2 linked regions of the Streptosporangium becharense genome follow. The protein of the gene in region 2 interacts with the protein of the main gene of each other region in a pairwise test. Links are inferred from orthologs where the notes say so. Each region holds a gene or a part of one and is shown on either strand. Other genes may lie near its edges. The genes, in order: rpe and F4562_RS19840.

Region 1 (11,257 bases), 2.8 Mb from region 2 along the record:
AGGCATACAAGGGCCCGTACGACGGCAAGCGCCTGGACGCCATCGAGACGCCCGACGACAAGACGATCGTCTTCAAGTTCAAGACGCCGCACGCCGACGCCAACTACGCCTTCGCCATGGGCGGCTACGCCATCGTGCCCAAGGCCAAGGACACCAAGGAACAGTACGACAAGAAGCCCTTCTCCGCCGGGCCGTACGTCATCAAGAGCCACGTGCCCGACAAGTCGATGGAGCTGGAGCGCAACCCGCACTGGGACCCGGCCACCGACCCGATCCGCGGCGCCTACCCCGACAAGTGGCGTCTGGAGTTCGGTCAGGAGGCCCTGCAGATCACCGACCGCCTGATGGCCGACACCGGCCCGGACCAGACGGCGTTCACCTTCTACGCCACCGTCCCGCCGGAGCGGCTCCAGCAGGTGCTCGGCGACGCGTCGCTGGCCCCGCGCCTGATGAAGAGCCCGTCGCCGTACGGCAACTACTACTACTTCAACCTCGACCGGGTGAAGGACATCAAGATCCGCCAGGCCGTCAACCACGCCTGGCCGTCCAAGCAGATCCAGCAGGTCATGGGCGGCCCGGCCGCCGCGGCGCTGCCCACCACGATCCTGAACGAGAACACCACGGTCGGCTACCAGGCCTACGACCTGTTCGGCAAGGACGCCAAGCCCGAAGGTGACATCGAGAAGGCCAAGCAGCTGCTGGCCGAGTCGAGCAACCCGACGCCGACCATCGTCTACGCCTACAACCAGACCCCGGTCCAGGAGCAGGTCACCATCGTGATCAAGAACGCTCTGGAGAAGGCCGGCATCAAGGTCGTGACCAAGCCGCTGGACCGCAAGACCTACTACGACTCCATCGGCAAGGTGAAGAACGACTTCGACCTGTACTGGGGCGGCTGGGGCGCCGACTGGCCGTCGGGCTCGACGGTCATGCCGGTCATCTTCGGCCCGGTCGGCGACGGTGCGCCGAACTACTCGCACCTGAAGGACGAAGAGCTCACCAAGAAGATGAACGACATCATGGCCATGGAGGACCTCGACGCGGCCAATGCGGCGTGGATGGCCCTGGACAAGGAGATCCAGGAGAAGATCACTCCCCTGGTCGTGGCGGAGAACCGGATCGCCAACACGCTCCACGGCTCCAAGGTGGGCGGCGCCGAGATCGACCCGCAGTCGTGGGTCGTCTCGCCGAACACCATCTTCGTGAAGCAGTGACGCCCACGAAAGCGTAGGAGACACCGAAAGGGCCGCGATCCCGTGCGGGGGAGAACCCCTCTCACGGGGTCGCGGCCGGGGCCGGAGAAGGCCCCGCAGCGGTCCCAGCCACCTCGGGAAAACAGGCAATGCTTCCATTCATCATCCGCCGCCTCCTCGGCGCCGCGGTCACCCTTCTGATCATCGCCGCGGTCACGTTCTTCCTCTTCTTCATGGTGCCCGGCGACGTGGCGAGACTCTCCTGCGGCAAGGTCTGCCCGCCCGAGCTGCTGGAGCAGGCGCGGCACAACCTCGGGCTGGACAAGCCCGTGGTCGTCCAGTTCGTGACCTGGCTGGCCGGCATCTTCGTCGGCCGCGACTACGAGGGCCTGGGCCACTGCCCGGCTCCCTGCCTCGGTTACTCCTTCGTCAACCGGGCACCGGTGTTCGAGACGATCCTGGACCGGCTCCCGCTGACCGTCTCGCTCACCATCGGGGCCGCGGTCATCTTCTTCACCTTCGGCGTGGCGACGGGCATCATCGCGGCGCTGCGGCAGGGCAAGCCGCTGGACAAGATCGCCAGCGTGTCGTCCCTGATCGGCGCCTCGGTGCAGATCTACTTCATCGGCACGCTCGCGCTGTACTTCCTCGTCTACCAGAACCAGATATTCGCCCGGCCCAAGTACGTGCCGCTCACCGAGGACCCGATCGCCTGGATGACCGGCCTGCTGCTGCCCTGGCTGGTGCTGTCGATCATCTTCACCGCCAACTACACCCGTATGACGCGTTCGACGATGGTGGAGCAGCTCGGTGAGGACTACGTCCGCACCGCGCGGGCCAAGGGCATGTCGGGCCGCTCGGTCGTGCTGAGGTTCGCCATGCGCGGCACCCTGACACCGATCATCACCATCCTGGGCGTGGACCTCGGCACCCTGATCGGCGGGGCGATCATCACCGAGACGACCTTCGGCCTGCAGGGCCTCGGGCAGCTCTCGATCAGGGCCGTCACCAACTCCGACCTGCCCATGCTGATGGCGACGGTGCTCGTCGCGGCCGGGGCGATCGTCATCTTCAACATCATCGTCGACATCCTGTACGCCGTCATCGACCCCCGCGTGCGGCTGGGCTAGGAGCTTGAAGAAAGTGTCAACTCCGTTCCTCTCGGTCCGTGACCTGACCGTCGACTTCCACACCGAGGACGGCGTCGTCCACGCGGTGAACGGGCTCTCCTTCGACGTGGAGAAGGGCACCACGCTGGGGATCGTGGGCGAGTCCGGGTCGGGCAAGTCGGTGACCAACCTGACCGTGCTGGGCCTGCACAACCCGGAGACCACCAAGATCAGCGGTGAGATCCTGCTGGACGGCCAGCAGCTGATCGGTGCCCCCCGCTCCACCATGGAGAAACTGCGCGGCAACAAGGTCGCGATGATCTTCCAGGACCCGCTGACGGCGCTCTCGCCGTACCACACCATCGGCCGGCAGATCGGCGAGGTCTACCGCAAGCACACCGGCGCCAGCCGGGAGAAGGCCAGGCAGCGCGCGATCGAGATGCTGACGCGGGTCGGCATCCCCCAGCCGAAGCTGCGGGTGGACGACTACCCGCACCAGTTCTCCGGCGGCATGCGGCAGCGCGCGATGATCGCGATGGCCCTGGTGTGCGACCCCGACCTGCTGATCGCCGACGAGCCGACCACCGCCCTGGACGTGACCGTGCAGGCCCAGATCCTGGACCTGCTCAAGGATCTCCAGGACCAGACCGGCACCTCGATCATCCTGATCACCCACGACCTCGGCGTGGTCGCCAACACCGCGCACAACGTACTGGTGATGTACGCCGGGCGGGCGGTGGAGCGCGGCACGGTCAGGGAGGTGCTGCATGAGCCCCGCCACCCCTACACCTGGGGACTGCTGGCCTCGATGCCCAGCCTGGGCTCCTCGGTGGACGTGCCGCTCCAGCCGGTCCGCGGCACCCCGCCGAGCCTGATCAACATCCCGGCCGGCTGCCCGTTCCACCCCCGCTGCGACTACATGCAGCTGGCCGGTCCGGAGATCTGCCGGACCGAGCGGCCCGAACTGTCCCCGCACCGCGGCCACGGCGACGCGTGCTACCTGACCCTCGCCCAGAAGAGGGAGATCCACAAGTGAGCGAGACAACCGGCGAGGCCCGCGGCGAGGCGCTGCTGGAGCTGTCCGGGCTGGAGAAGCACTTCCCCGTCATGGGCGGCTTCGTCATCAAGCGGCAGGTCGGCCGGGTTCACGCGGTCGACGGCGTCGACCTGACGGTGCACGCCGGTGAGACGCTGGGCCTGGTCGGCGAGTCGGGCTGCGGCAAGTCCACCACCGGCCGGCTGGCCGCCCGGCTGCTGGAGCCCAGCGGCGGCAGCATCCGCTACCGGGGGCAGGAGATCGGCCACGCCGGCCGCAGGGAGCTCAAGCCCATCCGGGCCGAGATCCAGATGATCTTCCAGGACCCGTACTCCTCGCTCAACCCCCGCCACACCGTGGGCAGCATCATCAGTGGCCCCATGGAGATCAACGGCATCAACCCGCCGGGCGGCCGGGACAAGCGGGTCCGGGAACTCCTGGAGATCGTCGGCCTCAACCCCGAGCACTACAACCGGTTCCCGCACGAGTTCTCCGGCGGCCAGCGGCAACGCATCGGGGTGGCGCGCGCGCTCTCCCTCAACCCGAAGCTGATCATCGCCGACGAGCCGGTCTCCGCCCTGGACGTCTCCATCCAGGCGCAGGTCATCAACCTGCTGCAGGACCTCCAGCGGGACCTGGGCATCGCGTTCCTGTTCATCGCGCACGACCTGGCGGTGGTCAGGCACTTCTCGCAGCGGGTCGCGGTCATGTACCTCGGCAAGATCGTCGAGATCGCCGACCGGACCTCCCTGTACGAGCGTCCCCGCCACCCGTACACGCACGCGCTGCTGTCGGCGGTGCCGGAGGTGCTGGAGGACGAGCGGCCGCGCGAGCGCATCCGCCTGGCCGGGGACGTCCCCTCCCCCGTCAACCCGCCGTCCGGCTGCCGCTTCCGTACCCGCTGCTGGAAGGCGCAGGAGAAGTGCGCGCAGGAGGAGCCGCCCCTGGTGTGGCTGGAGGGCAACGCCGAGGGGCACCTGACCGCCTGCCACTTCCCCGAGGAGCCCACCGTGCACGGCCATGACGTGGTGCTGGACCCGGCTCTGCGAGCCGATCCGTCGCACCCGCAGACGGATGCGGTGTCCGAGACGGGGCCTCTCAAGGGGTCCGTCAAGAAGCCTCTCGGATAGGCGCTCCGGCCCGCCGGGCGTGCCGTCCCCGGACGTCGCCGGCGGCGGGGCGTGATCGACGGCGAAGACCTCCGACGCGGTGAAGGTGCCCGAGGCTCCACACCGCACGGAGGTCTTCGCGTTTCACCGTGACGCCCGCCCTGGAACTCAGGGGACACCCGCCGTGGGACTCACCGTGACGCCCGCCCTGGGACGCCCGCCCGGGCCGTCAGCCGCCGGCCAGCGCGCGCAGGGCGTCGACCGCACCGGCCGGGTCGTCCGTGCCGTAGACGGCGTTGCCGGCCACGAAGACGTCCGCGCCGGCCTCGGCGCACCGCTCGATCGTCCCGACGGCGATGCCGCCGTCCACCTGGAGCCACACCTGGCCGCCGTGCCTGCCGATGAGCTCACGAGCCCGGCGGATCTTGGGCAGCACGAGGTCGAGGAACTTCTGCCCGCCGAAACCGGGGTCGACGGTCATCAGCAGGAGCATGTCGACCTCGCCGAGCAGGTCCTCGTACGGCTCGACGGGGGTGGCCGGGTTCAGCGCGAGCCCCGCCCTGGCGCCGGCGCCGCGGATCTGCCGCAGCGTGCGCACCGCGGCCTTGGCCGCCTCGGCGTGGATGGTCACGCTGCCCGCCCCCGCCTCGGCGTAGGCCGGGGCCCACCGGTCGGGATCCTCGATCATGAGGTGGCAGTCGAGCGGCGTCGAGGTCGCTTTGAGCAGGGACTCGACGACCGGCAGGCCGAGGGTCAGGTTGGGCACGAAGTGGTTGTCCATGACGTCCACGTGCAGCCAGTCGGCGTTGGGCACCGCCGCCGCCGCCTCCGCGAGACGGGCGAAGTCGGCGGACAGGATGCTGGGCGAGATCTGTACGGCCATGATTGGCAGATTCTACGAGGCGCGCCGGCACCTCCGGTCACCGGTGGGTCCGCCGGGGGCGCCGCCGCGTTCACCGGGGGCGGTGCGCTCACCGGGACGCCCCGGACCGGATGGCCGGGGCGTCCCGGTGAGCGCTCAGCGGCGGCGCAGCAGCGCCAGGAACATGGCGTCGGTGCCGTGGCGGTGCGGCCAGAACTGCGCGTACGGCCCGTCGCCCAGGCCCTCGACCTCGGGGAGATAGGCGCGGGCGTCCAGCGTCTCGACGTCGTCCCGGCGGCGCAGCAGGTCTCCGACCACGGTGACGGTCTCGGCCAGGTGCGGCGAGCAGGTCACGTACGCCACGACGCCGCCGGGCCGGACGGAGTCGACGGCGGAGCCCAGCAGGTCGCGCTGGAGCCGGCCCAGCTCCGCCAGGCTCCTCGGGTCGCGGCGCCAGCGCGCCTCGGGACGGCGGCGCAGCGCTCCCAGCCCGGTGCAGGGGGCATCCAGCATGACGCGGTCGAACGCCCCGGGCCGCCAGGCGGGCACGGTGCCGTCGGCGGTGATCACCGCCGCCTGGCGGGTGGTCCGCCACACCAGCCGGGCCCGGTGATACTGCACCTCGGCGGCGACCAGGTGCGCGCCGCCGCCGAAGGCGGCCGGACCGGCCGCCCCGGGAGCGGAGCCCGGCCGCGCGGACGCGCCGGAGGCCGCCGGGACGCCCGCGGGGTCCCCGTGGATCGCGATGGCGTCGAGCAGGCCGGCCTTGCCGCCCGGACCGGCGCACATGTCGAGCCAGCGGGAGTCGCGGCCCGGGACCGGGACGCGCGTCAGAGCCAGGGCCACGAGCTGGCTGGCCTCGTCCTGGACGGCGGCCCGCGACTCGGCCACGGCGAGGACCGCCGCGGGGTCGCCCTCGGCGAGATAGGCCCCGTAGGGGGAGTACGCGGCCGGTTCGGCACCGGAGGCCACGAGCTCCTCGACCGTCGACCGGCCGGGACGGGCGACCAGGGCCACCCGGGGACGCTCGTTGTCGGCCGCGAGCAGCGCGGCGGTCTCGTCCGCGTCGCCGCCCACGGCGTCGCGCAGCGCGTCGACGATCCACCGGGGGTGGCTGTGGGCCACGGCCAGATGGCCGACCGGGTCGGCGGCCGGGTCGGGGGCGACGATCGCCAGCCACTGCTCCAGGGACCGGGTGGAGACCTTGCGCAGCACGGCGTTGGCGTACTTCGACGCCCCGGCGCCCACCCGCAGCCGCACCAGGTCGACCGTCGTGCCGACGGCGGCGTGCGGGGGGATCCGGGTCTTGAGGAGCTGGTGCACACCCAGGCGGATGGCGTCGAGCAGCGGCGGATCGATGTCCTCCGGTGCCCGGTCGCTGCATGCGGCGACGACCTCGTCGTAGGTGCCGAGACCGCGCAGGGTGCCGTAGGCCAGCTCGGTGGCCAGGCCCGCGTCGCGCCCGGACAGGCGGCGTTCACGCAGCAGCGTGGGCATCAGCAGGTTGGCGTAGGCGTCACGCTCGTCGACGGCGCGCAGCAGGTCGTAGGCGGCGTTGCGCGCCTCGTCACGGACCGGCCTGGCCGGACGCGTACCCCGGCCGCCCGGCCGCCCGGCGCCTCCGCCCTGCGGACGTGGAGCGCCGCCGCGTCGCCCGGAGCCCTGACCCCCGCGACCACCGGAACCCTGCCCTCCGAAGCCCTGCCCCCCGGAAGCCGCGCCTGCGGACCCCTTACCGCCGGCCCCCTGGCCGCCACGCCCGCCGGAGCCCTGACCGCCCCGGCCGCGTGCGCGGCCGCCTGAGCCGTGATCGCCGCCGCGCGCAGCGCCGCCGCCCTTACCCCCGCTGTTCATGATCTCTACGCCAGCCGATCCTCGTCGCCGGGCCGCACACCGCGGGCCCACTCCACCGCCTGCATCAGGCGCTTGCCCTGCGGCTGCACCTCGCCCAGCTCGACCGGGTGGGTGGCGGTGCCGACCAGGACGGAGTGCTTGGACGCCGCGATCCGGCCGGGGGCCAGGGCGGGGGCGTCCGGGACGGGACGCACCGGGCCGAGCTTGACCCGCGTGCCGCGGAACCCGGTCCACGCACCCGGGGCCGGGGTGCAGGCCCGGATGAGACGGTCGACCCGCATGGCGGGCGCCGCCCAGTCGACCCGGGCGTCGTCGACACCGATCTTGGGGGCGAGGCTCACGCCGTCCGCGGGCTGCGGCACGGCCTCCAGCTTGCCGTCCTCGATCCCGTCGAGGGTCGCCAGCAGCAGCTCCGCGCCGGACTCGGCGAGGCGGGCCAGCAGCTCGCCGCTGGTGTCGGCGGGCCGGACCTCCTCGGTGACCACACCGTAGACCGGGCCCGCGTCCAGCTCCCTGACGATCCGGAAGGTGGACGCGCCGGTGATCTCGTCGCCGTGCAGCACGGCGTGCTGCACGGGAGCCGCGCCGCGCCAGGCGGGCAGCAGCGAGAAGTGGAGGTTGACCCAGCCGTGCCGGGGGACGTCGAGGGCGGCCTGCGGCAGGAGCGCGCCGTAGGCGACCACCGGGCAGCAGTCGGGGCCGATCTCCCGCAGCCGCTCCAGGAAGGCGGGGTCACCGGCCTTCTGCGGCCGGAGCACCTCGACGCCCGCCTCCTCGGCGAGCTCGGCGACGGGGCTCGGGTGAACCCTCCGGCCCCTGCCCGACTGGGCGTCCGGCCGGGTGACGACGGCGACGACGTCATGACGGGGCGAGTCGAGCAGGGCCCGCAGCGACGGCAGGGCGGTGTCCGGGGTTCCGGCGAAGACCAGGCGCACGTTTCCTACAGAGCCTTCCCTTGGGTGGCGTGCGGGGAGAACTTGAACGTGGGGGCCGACAGCCCGCTCCACTCGGCCTCGCGGATCGCCTTCATCGCGATCTTGCGCTGCCGGGGGTCCATCCGGTCGATGAACAGCACACCGTCGAGGTGGTCGGTCTCGTGCTGGAAGCAGCGGGCCATCAGGTCGGTGCCCTCCAGGGTCACCGGCTCGCCGTGCATGTTGAAGCCGGTGGCCACGGCGCGCACCGCCCGCGGCGTGGGGAACGACAGGCCGGGGAAGGACAGGCAGCCCTCCTCGCCCTCCTCGTCCGCCTCGTCGGACAGGTCGAGGTTGGGGTTGATCAGATGCCCGAGCTGGTCGTCGACGTAGTAGGTGAAGACCCGCAGCCCGACCCCGATCTGCGGCGCGGCCAGCCCGGCTCCGGGGGCGTCCATCATCGTGTCGGTGAGGTCCTTGACGAGCCTGCGCAGCTCCTTGTCGAAGTCTTTCACCGGATCGGCGGGGGTGCGCAGCACCGGGTCGCCGAAGAGGCGGATGGGCTTGACGGCCAACGAGGATCTCCTCACGCTCACGGGGGGATTCACCAAGTCTAAGGGCCCTGCCCGCCTCCCTCGGGCGTGCCGGGACGAAAGCGGCCTAGCGGGAACGGGCCTTCATCGCGGCCTTGCGGGCCGACTTGGCCACCGCGGCGTTGGCGTGGTGCGCACCCAGCATGTCGAGGACGGTGATCGTGTCGGGGTGGTCGGCCAGGGCCATCTCCTCGACGACGCGGACCAGGTCCTCGCCGGGTTCGAGCGCGTCGAACTCGCATATCGCCTCGGAGACGTCGCCGCGCTCCAGCATGGCGGCGAGCGCGTCGACCGCGAGCCAGGTGTTGTCGGCGGGCGTGAGGGCCGGCGCGGGCAGGTCGCGGATGTGCAGCCAGGAGGCGGCGTAACGCCACATGGCCGGCTCGGCGAGGGCCTCCCGCAGCGGGGCCTCGGCCTCGGGGCCGAGTTCCTCCAGGATGGAGCCCGCGGTGCCGCGCCGGCCCGCGGTGCCGGAGGCGGCGATCTTGACCAGTTCGCGGGCGGCGGCCTCGGGGTGGCGGGACTCCAGCCACACCGTGACGGCGCTGGGGGCGGCGGAGCCCGCCAGGATCGCCTCGACCAGCTCGTCCGCGCACATGCCGGCGAACACCGCGACCTCGGCGCCGGTCGGCGCGTCGTGGCCCTCGCGCAGCAGGTCCTGCCGGACGGCCCACACGCCGAGCGGGGTGAGCCGGGGCCATCCCGCGGGCGACCGCTCGACGAGCCCGCAGTAGCCCAGGAGCGACAGCGCCGCCTCCAGCTGCCCGGGCAGCGCGGCGGCCAGCGCCCGCATCTCGGCCGGGCGGGCCTGGCAGGCCACCTCGTGCGACTGCAGGACGCCCTTGACGAGGGTGGCGGCGGACAGGCCGTCACGCACGGCGTACAGTGTGGCGAGCATCTCGGCCAGATGGTCGTCGATCACCCGCGACCCGGTCAGGTCCTCGTCGGCGCGGTCGAGGACGTCCATGACCACGCCGTCCCAGAACTCCAGCAGCACCGGGTGCGGCAGGTCCGGCGAGGGCTCGAACGGGCCGCGGGTGACCGTGCCCCGGGAGATGCGCAGCATCCCGGTGTTGACCGCGACCACCCAGAGCAGGTGGAGCCGGGCCGGGCCGGGCAGAGCGAGCTCGGAGCACGGCAGGAACGGGTCGGGCAGCAGCCCCTCCGGGGTGACCCGGCGGGTGCCGGTCCAGTCGGCCAGCCGTCGCGCGTCGAGCACCAGCGGGACCCGGAGCACGGCCCGCGCGAGCTCGGCCTCGGGGGCCGGCTCGACCGGCGGGAAGCTCAGCGCGTCGCCGCGGCGCGGGGGGCGGGCGTGGCCGCCGCCGGCGGGGACGGTGTGGTCGAGAACGGCCGCCCGCAGCTCACGGGGTGCCGCTCCCAGCTCGTCGACCAGCCTGCGGAGCTCGTCGAGGTCGAAGACGTTGCCGCTGTTCCCGCTCTTTGCCACCCGTGAAACTTACTGCACTCACGCCCCACGCATACACGGCTCAGCCGATGGCGCGGGAACGTGCCTTGAAAGCCGCCTTGCGGGCGGCCTTGGCCACGTTGTGGTCCCGCAGGGAGCGGCCGAGCAGTTCGAGCACGTCGACGACCTCGGGGTGGTCGACCCGCCACATCTCCTCGATGAGGTGGGCCGGGGGGCCGGAGGCCGACATGTTCTCGGCGAACGTCTCGGGGTCGTCCTCGGCGGCGGGGATGGCCAGGGCGAGCATGTCGACGCTCATCCAGAGCACCTCCTCCTGGGTGAGCGCCGGGGCGGACAGGCCGCGGGAGGTCAGCCAGTGGACGGCGTGCGGACGCAGCTCGGCGTCGCCCAGGAAGGCTCGCACCGCCGTCTCGGCCTCGGGGCCGAGACGGTCGACGATCGTCACCGCGACCCCCCGGGCGACCGACGGCGCCCCGGAGACCGCACCCAGCAGCTCGGCCGCGGCCTGGAGCGGCGTCCGGTTGGCCAGCCACGCCCGGATGTCGGTCTCGGCGGCCTCGGCGGGCATCCCGGAGAGCAGGCCCTCGATCAGCTCGGAGGCGTCCGCCGCGGCCAGGTCGGGCGCCTCCGGCGCCTCCATGCCCAGGCCCGTGTACAGGCTCCGCAGGCCCCACACGGCCAGCGGGGTGAGCTCCAGGACCTCCTCGCCCGGCTCGACGAGGCCGCAGTAGGCCAGCCGCCGTACCGCCTCGGGGACGTCGATCCCGCCGTCGTCGACCAGACCGATCTCCTCCAGGTAGTCGCCCACGAGGGAGACCGGCACCGGCGCCTGGAGCCGGTAGAGCATGTCGCACAGGCCGTAGAGCTCCTCGTCGAGGGAGACGTCGCCGGTCACGGCGCCGCCGGTGTCCTTCTCGACGACGAACTCGACCGCGGCGGCCCAGACCTCGAGCGGGTCGAACCCGTCGCCGTCGAAGACCGCGGTGCCCTGGACCTCGACCAGGCCGGTGTGGACCGCCAGCCTCCACAGCAGCCCGGGGTCGGCCACGCCGAGCTGGGCGGTCGCCTCGGCGGCGTCGCGGACCCTGAGCCGGCCCTTGACGGTCGGGGTGCGGCCCCCGGCGAGCATCCACTGGACCAACCGGCGGGCGTCGGTCA
Region 2 (6,561 bases):
GCGGGGTTCGGCGCCGTCCAGGATGTCGAGCAGCACCTCAGCGGCCTTCGCGCCGAGCTGGTGCACGGGTTGTTCGATCATGGTCAGCGGCGGTTCCATGACCGCGGCCCAGGCGCTGTCGTCGAAGCCGATCAGTGCGACGTCGCGCGGGTAGGAGAGCCCGGCGGCGCGCAGGGCCCGCAGGGCGCCCGTCACCGCCTCGGTCTCGGTGCAGAACACCGCGGTGATCCGGTCGGGGAGGGCGAGCATGCGGGCGACCTCCTGGGTCGCCCGTCCCTCGGTCTTGCGTCCGACCATCACCAGCTGGGGGTCGAAGGGGATGCGCGCGTCGTCGAGCGCGTCGAGGTAGCCGCGCAGTCGTTCCCCGTCGGTCCACAGGTTGCGGGACGCCTCGGCGAGGAGTTCGCGCCGGGTCGCGGGTGCCTCGGCTGCGGGCGGCCCCCATATGAATCCGATGCGGCGGTGACCGGCGGAGATGAGCATCTCGACGGCTGCCCGCGCCGCGTCGCGGTTGTCGATGACGACCGAGTCGAGGTCGAGCGAGGCGACCGCGCGGTCGACGAGGACGACGGGGATGCCGCGGTCCATCGCGGCCCTGATGTGCGCGACCTCGCTGCGGCGGACCGCGGCGGAGGCGATGATGACGCCGTCGACGCGCTTGTCGATGAGCACGTTCGTCGCGGCGATCTCCTGGCTGAGGTCCTCGTACGTGCTCAGCACGATCGTGTCGAAGCCCCGTGCCCGGGAGGTGTCGGAGATCCCGCGCATCACCCCGGCGAAGAAGGGGTTGCCGATGTCGGCGACGATCACGCCGAGGGTGTGGCTCACGCCCGTGGACATGCTGCGCGCGAGCGCGTTGGCGCGGTAGCCGAGTTTCTCGGCCGCCGCGAGCACCCGTTCCCGGAGCTCGGGGCTGACGTACCCATACCCGCCGAGCGTGCGGGCCGCGGTCGCGCGGCCGACGCCGGCCTCGGCGGCCACCTCGGAGATCGTCGGCGGTCCCGTCGCCTGACCCCGGTCAGCAGCTGGCATGGGACGTGTTCCTCATTTCTGGCTTTCGGCGGCTGGCGACATGCTAGCCATCACCGCTTGCCCGGTGGGCTTGCCGTAGCCGAATGCGCCTTCGACGAAGCACTGCTCGTAGGCGGCGTCCGCGCCGTCGCGCAGCGCACGTTCGATCATGTCATGCCCCGGTGCGGCGGTGGTCGACCAGCCGGCGCGCAGCAGGGAGACCTCGAATCCGGCAAGGAAGGCGTCGCCGCAGCCCATCGTGTCGACGATCTGTCCCGGGTCGGCCACGCGGCGCGCCGGCGCGCTGACGGTGACGCGGCCGTCGTGGGCGATGGCCCCGTCCATGCCGCGGGTGCCGAGTGCGAGGCGGGCGCCGCGTCGTACGACGTCGGCCAGGAGATCGCGGGTGCCGGCCTCGTCGAGGTGGGAGCAGGACAGCAGCACCAGGTCGACGTGCGGGCAGACGCGGTCGAGGTAGTCGGGGGTGCGGTAGTCGTCCTCGCTCGACAGGTCGAAGCTGACCAGCGTGCCGCGTCCGGCGAGCTTCGGCAGTTCGCTCTCGCTGCCGGAGTACACGCTTGAGTGCACGAGGTCGAAGGAGGTCACGTAGTCGAGCAGGTCGTCGTCGAGCACCAGCGGTTCCCGCACCGTGACGCCGCCGCCGTTCCAGCCGAGGAAGATCCGGTCGCCGTCGTCGACGCGCAGGGTGGAGATTCCGCTCTCGCCGGCCCGTACGACACAGCGGTCGACGGCGAGCCCCTGGGCCGCGATCGCCTCGGCCAGGAAGCGTCCGAGGTCGTCGTCGCCGAAGACTCCCAGGTAGCCGGCTTCGAGGCCGAGCCGGTGGGCGTACACGGCGACGTTCACGCTGTTGCCGCCCGGGTAGTCGACGCCGCGGTCGACGAACCGGTCGACGATGTTGTCGCCGAAGCCGAGGACTCTCATAAGGGTTCTCCTGTGCGCGGGCCGCGGTGTGCGGCCCGGGAGGGAACGCGTACGCCGGCGGCGACCGGGGTACGCGGGCGGTGGGTTGTGGCGGGTGCGAGGGGGTGCCGGGGAGGGCCGCCGGGGGCCGCACGCGGGGTGCCCCCGCCCGGGTGGTCGTCCGGGCGGGGGCGGGTGCTCAGTAGTCCATGACGCGGTAGTAGCGGCGCAGGTCGAGTGAGTGGTCGCGGACCCGCTCCAGGTGCTTGCTGACGCGGCCCATGACGGTGTCGAGGACGAGCGGCGCGAGCAGGCCGCGGAACTCCGGGCTGATCCCGTCGAGCGGGTAGTCGCGGGTGTCGAAGACGGTGACGTCCTTGGAGATGCGCTTGGCGAAGGACTCGACGCGGTCGGTGAGAGCGCGGGTCTCGTCCTCACCCTGGAAGATGATGACGCTCGTGTTCTCCTCGAGCAGTTCCAGGGAGCCGTGGAAGAACTCGGCGCTGTGCACCCGGGTGGTGCGCAGCCACTGCATCTCCTCGAGGATGCACATGGAGTACAGGTAGGTGAAGCCCCACAGGTTCCCGCCGCCGACGAGGAAGTGGTAGTCGGTGTCCTTGTGCGCCTCGGCGAAGTCGGAGGCGGCGGAGTCGGCCTGCTTGGCCACCTCCAGGAGGACCTGCGGGATGTTCGCGAGCTCGTCGGCGAGCTTCTCGTAGCCGTCGAACTCGCCGCGGCGCGAGAGCAGCCGGCCGATGAAGAGCAGCATCTGCTGGTCGAAGGGCCAGGCCTTCGGCTCGGAGATGAGGGCGATGTCGACGTTCTGCGCGATGGGCGACTCGGGGTAGCCGGTGAAGCCGATCGTGTAGACGCCCTTGGCCTTGCAGTACTCGATGGCGCGGAGGCTGTCGTCGGTGGTGCCCGAGACCGAGGTGAAGATCGCGACCGAGCGCTCACCGAGGGAGGCGTCACCCGAGACGATGAGTTCGGCGGCGATGACGGAGCGTACGCTGAGGGTGGAGCTACGCCGGGCGAGGTGCTCGTACGGCCACATCTGGGCGTAGGTTCCGCCGGCGCCGACAAGGAAGAGGTTGTCGAACCCCTCGTCCACCAGACGGTCGACCAGTTCCTCGATCTGGGGGCGAAGCGCCACCGTGCTCGCGAGCTGCGAGAGGAATTCGGGCTCGTTGAAGCCGAGCATCATCGTGTCCTTTCGGGAGTGCGTGGGGTCGGCGTCGCTCCGTGGCTTATGGCGACTGATACCGGTATCACGCTGGAGTCACGCTGGCACAGTAGGCGGTCAGCGTCAACCGCGCAAGCACCCTCGATGATGAACTACTGTCTGACCAGGCATTACATGTCACGTAACAGCATCAAACATCATCGCAAAAAAAGATCTTGTTTCTAGACCTGGTACCGGTATCAGAACGTCTGTACAGTCAGCCCACACCAAACGGTTCGTGACGGAGACACCACACGGCGGATCCGAGGTGCCACGGCACCGGCGGTCCCCTCTCCCCCCGAGAGAAAGGAAGGCCATGCGCCCTCGCGCACTGACGACGTTCGCGGCACTCGTCGGGACCTCTGTCCTCACCCTCAGCGCCTGCGGTGGAGGGGGAGGCGGAGGCGGGACGGCCGGCGCCCCCGCGGCCGACGTCGCCGCCGCCCCGGAGTTCTCCGGCACCCTGAGCATCCTCACCAAGTTCGCCGGTGACCCCCTGGAGCCCTACTTCAAGGACCTCGCCGCGGCGTACCAGAAGCAGCATCCCGAGGTGAAGATCGAGCTCATCCAGGAGACCGACCAGAGCATCAAGGACAAGACCAAGACGCTCACCGCCTCGGACGCCCTGCCCGACATCTTCTTCACCTGGACCGGCAACTGGGCCGAGAACTTCGTGCGCGGTGGCCGTGCGGCCGACCTCAGCAAGGTGATCGGCCCCGACACCGAGTGGGGCAAGACCTTCAGCAAGGCGTCGCTGTCCGCCTTCGCCTTCGGCGGCAAGTACTACGGCATCCCGCTGTACAACAACGGCAAGTTCATGGGCTACAACACGACCGCCTTCGAGAAGGCCGGTGTCAAGGTGCCCACCAGCTTCGAGGAGCTCATCAGCAGTTGCACGCCGCTGCGCAAGGCCGGCTACGAGCCCATCGCCTTCGGCAACAAGGACGGCTGGCCCGCCCTGCACTACATGCAGCAGCTCTTCGCCTACTCCGTGCCGAGCGACGTCTTCCGCGCCGACTTCAACCCCGAGACGGCCAAGCTCGACCACCCCGGCTACGTCAACGCGCTCAAGCAGTTCAAGACCCTCGTCACCGAGTGCACCGACACCCGCGACGGCACCAACGGCGTGCTCTACACCTCGGCGCAGGAGGCGTTCTCCAACGGCAAGGCCGCGATGTACTACCAGGAGGTCCTGGAGTTCGACTCGGTGACCGGTGAGAAGAAGCTCCCGGTCGAGGAGTTCGGCATCTTCCCGCTGCCGGTGCCCCAGGGCGCCGCGGGCAACCCGAAGACGATCGAGGGCGCCCCCGAGGGCTACTTCGTCAACGCCAAGTCGCCGCGCGCGGCGCTCGCCGTCGACTTCATGAAGTTCGTCACGAACGCCGAGAACGCCAAGACGCTCTCCTCTCCCCCGTACGGCCAGCCCAGCACGGTCATCGGCGCCGTCACGGAGGAGACGTCCAGCAAGCCCGTGTTCAAGGGCATCGAGGCCGTCAACCAGGCTCCTGAGCTGGTCAGCTGGCTCGACATGGTGACGGTGCCCGAGGTGTCCGACGCCTGGCTCGCCGGCGGTGAGGGGCTCATCAGCGGTGGCATGACTCCGGAGAAGGTCCTCGAAAGCGTGCGCGAGGCATCGAACTCCGCCAAGTAGCCCCCATCCGAAAGGAGAGCGTGCCGGTGCGCGCCGTCTTTCAAAGGGCACTCGGGCTCGCGTGGGTCATCCCCGCCCTCGCGCTGGTCGGGGTGTTCGTCTACCTGCCGCTCGTGCAGAACTTCGGGTTCAGCGCGCTCGAGTGGGACATCTACAGCGGCGAGCAGGAGTTCGTCGGACTGAAGAACTACACCAAGCTGCTCGACGACCCGATCTTCTGGACGTCGTTCGGCAACAACCTGCTGTACGCGGTCATCTCGATCGTGTTCCAGGTGTTCGGCGCGCTCCTGCTCGCCGCGCTCATCGAGAGCATCAGCAGCGATCGGTGGCGGCGCAACCTCCGGGCGATCTACTTCCTCCCCTCGGCGATCTCGCTGACCGTCGCGGGCCTGCTCTTCTACTTCATCTACGAACCCAACCTGGGCCCGCTGAACCACGCGCTCAAGGCGGTGGGGCTCGGGGAGTTCACCCAGGCGTGGCTGGGCCAGGAGAGCACCGCGATGTCGGCGATCATCGCGATGAGCCAGTGGCAGGGCTTCGGGTACTCCACCCTGCTGTTCGCCGTCGCGATCCAGCGCATCCCGTCGGAGATCTACGGTGCCGCCGCCCTCGACGGCACCGGGCCGATCCGCCGCTTCTTCCACGTGACGCTCCCGCTGGTGCGTGAGATGACCGGGTTGATGATGATGGTCACCATCTCCGGCGCGTTCCAGGTGTTCAACGAGGTCATGGTGATGACCAGCGGCGGCCCCAACAACTCGACCCAGGTGCTGGGGACGTGGCTGTACCGCAGCGGTTTCGTGCGCAACAACTTCGGTTACGCCGCCGCGATCGCCACCGTGCTCTTCGTGATCACGCTCGGCATCGCGCTGGCGCAGATGTGGGTCACCCGCAGGAGAAGGGTGGAATGGTGAAACGCCTGAACTTCATGGGCGTGATCGCACGCGTGTTCATGTGGTCCTTCCTCCTCGGCCTCGCGGTGATCGTGCTCTACCCGCTGCTGTGGATGGCGCTCAACGGTTTCAAGACCAACGCCGAGCTCTTCGGCAACCCCTTCGCCCTCCCCGTCGACTGGAGCTTCGAGAACTACCAGAAGGCGTGGAACCGCGGGGTGAGCGACTACCTCACCACCAGCGTGCTCGTCACGGTGACCTCGACGATCGCCACCGTGTTCATCAGCGCTTGGGCCGCGTACGGCCTCACCCGAGTGGAGATCCCGTTCGGCAAGACGGTCACCGCGCTGATCCTCGGCGGGCTCATGCTCACCCCGACCGTGGCGCTCGTCCCCCTGGTGAAGATGTTCCAGGCGATGGGCCTGTACAACACCTTCTGGGCGTTGCTCATCCTCTACACCGCGTTCCGGGTGCCCTTCACCACCTTCCTCATCCGCGCCTACATGGTCGACCTCCCGCACGAGGTCGACGAGGCCGCCAAGATGGACGGCGCCAGCCGCTGGACGACCTTCTGGCGGATCATCCTGCCCATGTGCAAGCCGATCATCACCTCGACGGTCATGCTGCAGATCCTCTTCGCCTGGAACGAGTACCTCTTCGCGATGGTCTTCACCAGCGGCAGCGGAGTGCAGACCCTCCCGGTGGGCCTGACGAGCCTGATGAGCAAGCACGGCACCGACTACCCCGTCGTCTTCGCCGGCATGGTCATCGCCGCCATCCCGGTGGTACTGCTGTTCATCTTCGGCCAGCGCTACATCGTCAAGGGGCTCGCCGACGGGGTGGGCAAGTGACCGTGGCGC

What was found.
Region 1: the proteins of F4562_RS19840 (region 2) and rpe interact in binary tests that used the Escherichia coli proteins (3 or more experiments, as listed by UniProt). The link is inferred for Streptosporangium becharense from one-to-one orthologs.

What each region holds. Positions count from the first base shown.
Region 1 is NZ_JACHMP010000001.1:1,623,840-1,635,096, forward strand. What follows is about bases 3,504-6,444. They hold rpe (ribulose-phosphate 3-epimerase), read right to left. Parts: upstream 5,331-6,444; coding sequence 4,677-5,330; downstream 3,504-4,676. Other genes in these bases: F4562_RS06945 (ABC transporter ATP-binding protein), read left to right, coding at 3,504-4,468; F4562_RS06955 (RsmB/NOP family class I SAM-dependent RNA methyltransferase), read right to left, coding at 5,466-6,444. Also shown: F4562_RS06930 (ABC transporter substrate-binding protein), read left to right, coding at 1-1,214; F4562_RS06935 (ABC transporter permease), read left to right, coding at 1,343-2,323; F4562_RS06940 (ABC transporter ATP-binding protein), read left to right, coding at 2,337-3,338; more of F4562_RS06945, read left to right, coding at 3,410-3,503; more of F4562_RS06955, read right to left, coding at 6,445-7,163; fmt (methionyl-tRNA formyltransferase), read right to left, coding at 7,169-8,098; def (peptide deformylase), read right to left, coding at 8,104-8,652; F4562_RS06970 (hypothetical protein), read right to left, coding at 8,738-10,120; F4562_RS06975 (hypothetical protein), read right to left, coding at 10,161-11,257. UniProt on the Escherichia coli protein: Catalyzes the reversible epimerization of D-ribulose 5-phosphate to D-xylulose 5-phosphate.
Region 2 is NZ_JACHMP010000001.1:4,473,000-4,479,560, reverse strand. What follows is about bases 1-2,799. They hold F4562_RS19840 (PfkB family carbohydrate kinase), read right to left. Parts: upstream 1,957-2,799; coding sequence 1,045-1,956; downstream 1-1,044. Other genes in these bases: F4562_RS19835 (SIS domain-containing protein), read right to left, coding at 2,135-2,799; F4562_RS19845 (LacI family DNA-binding transcriptional regulator), read right to left, coding at 1-1,032. Also shown: more of F4562_RS19835, read right to left, coding at 2,800-3,136; F4562_RS19830 (ABC transporter substrate-binding protein), read left to right, coding at 3,474-4,808; F4562_RS19825 (carbohydrate ABC transporter permease), read left to right, coding at 4,835-5,722; F4562_RS19820 (carbohydrate ABC transporter permease), read left to right, coding at 5,716-6,552. UniProt on the Escherichia coli protein: Catalyzes the ATP-dependent phosphorylation of fructoselysine to fructoselysine 6-phosphate. Functions in a fructoselysine degradation pathway that allows E.coli to grow on fructoselysine or psicoselysine.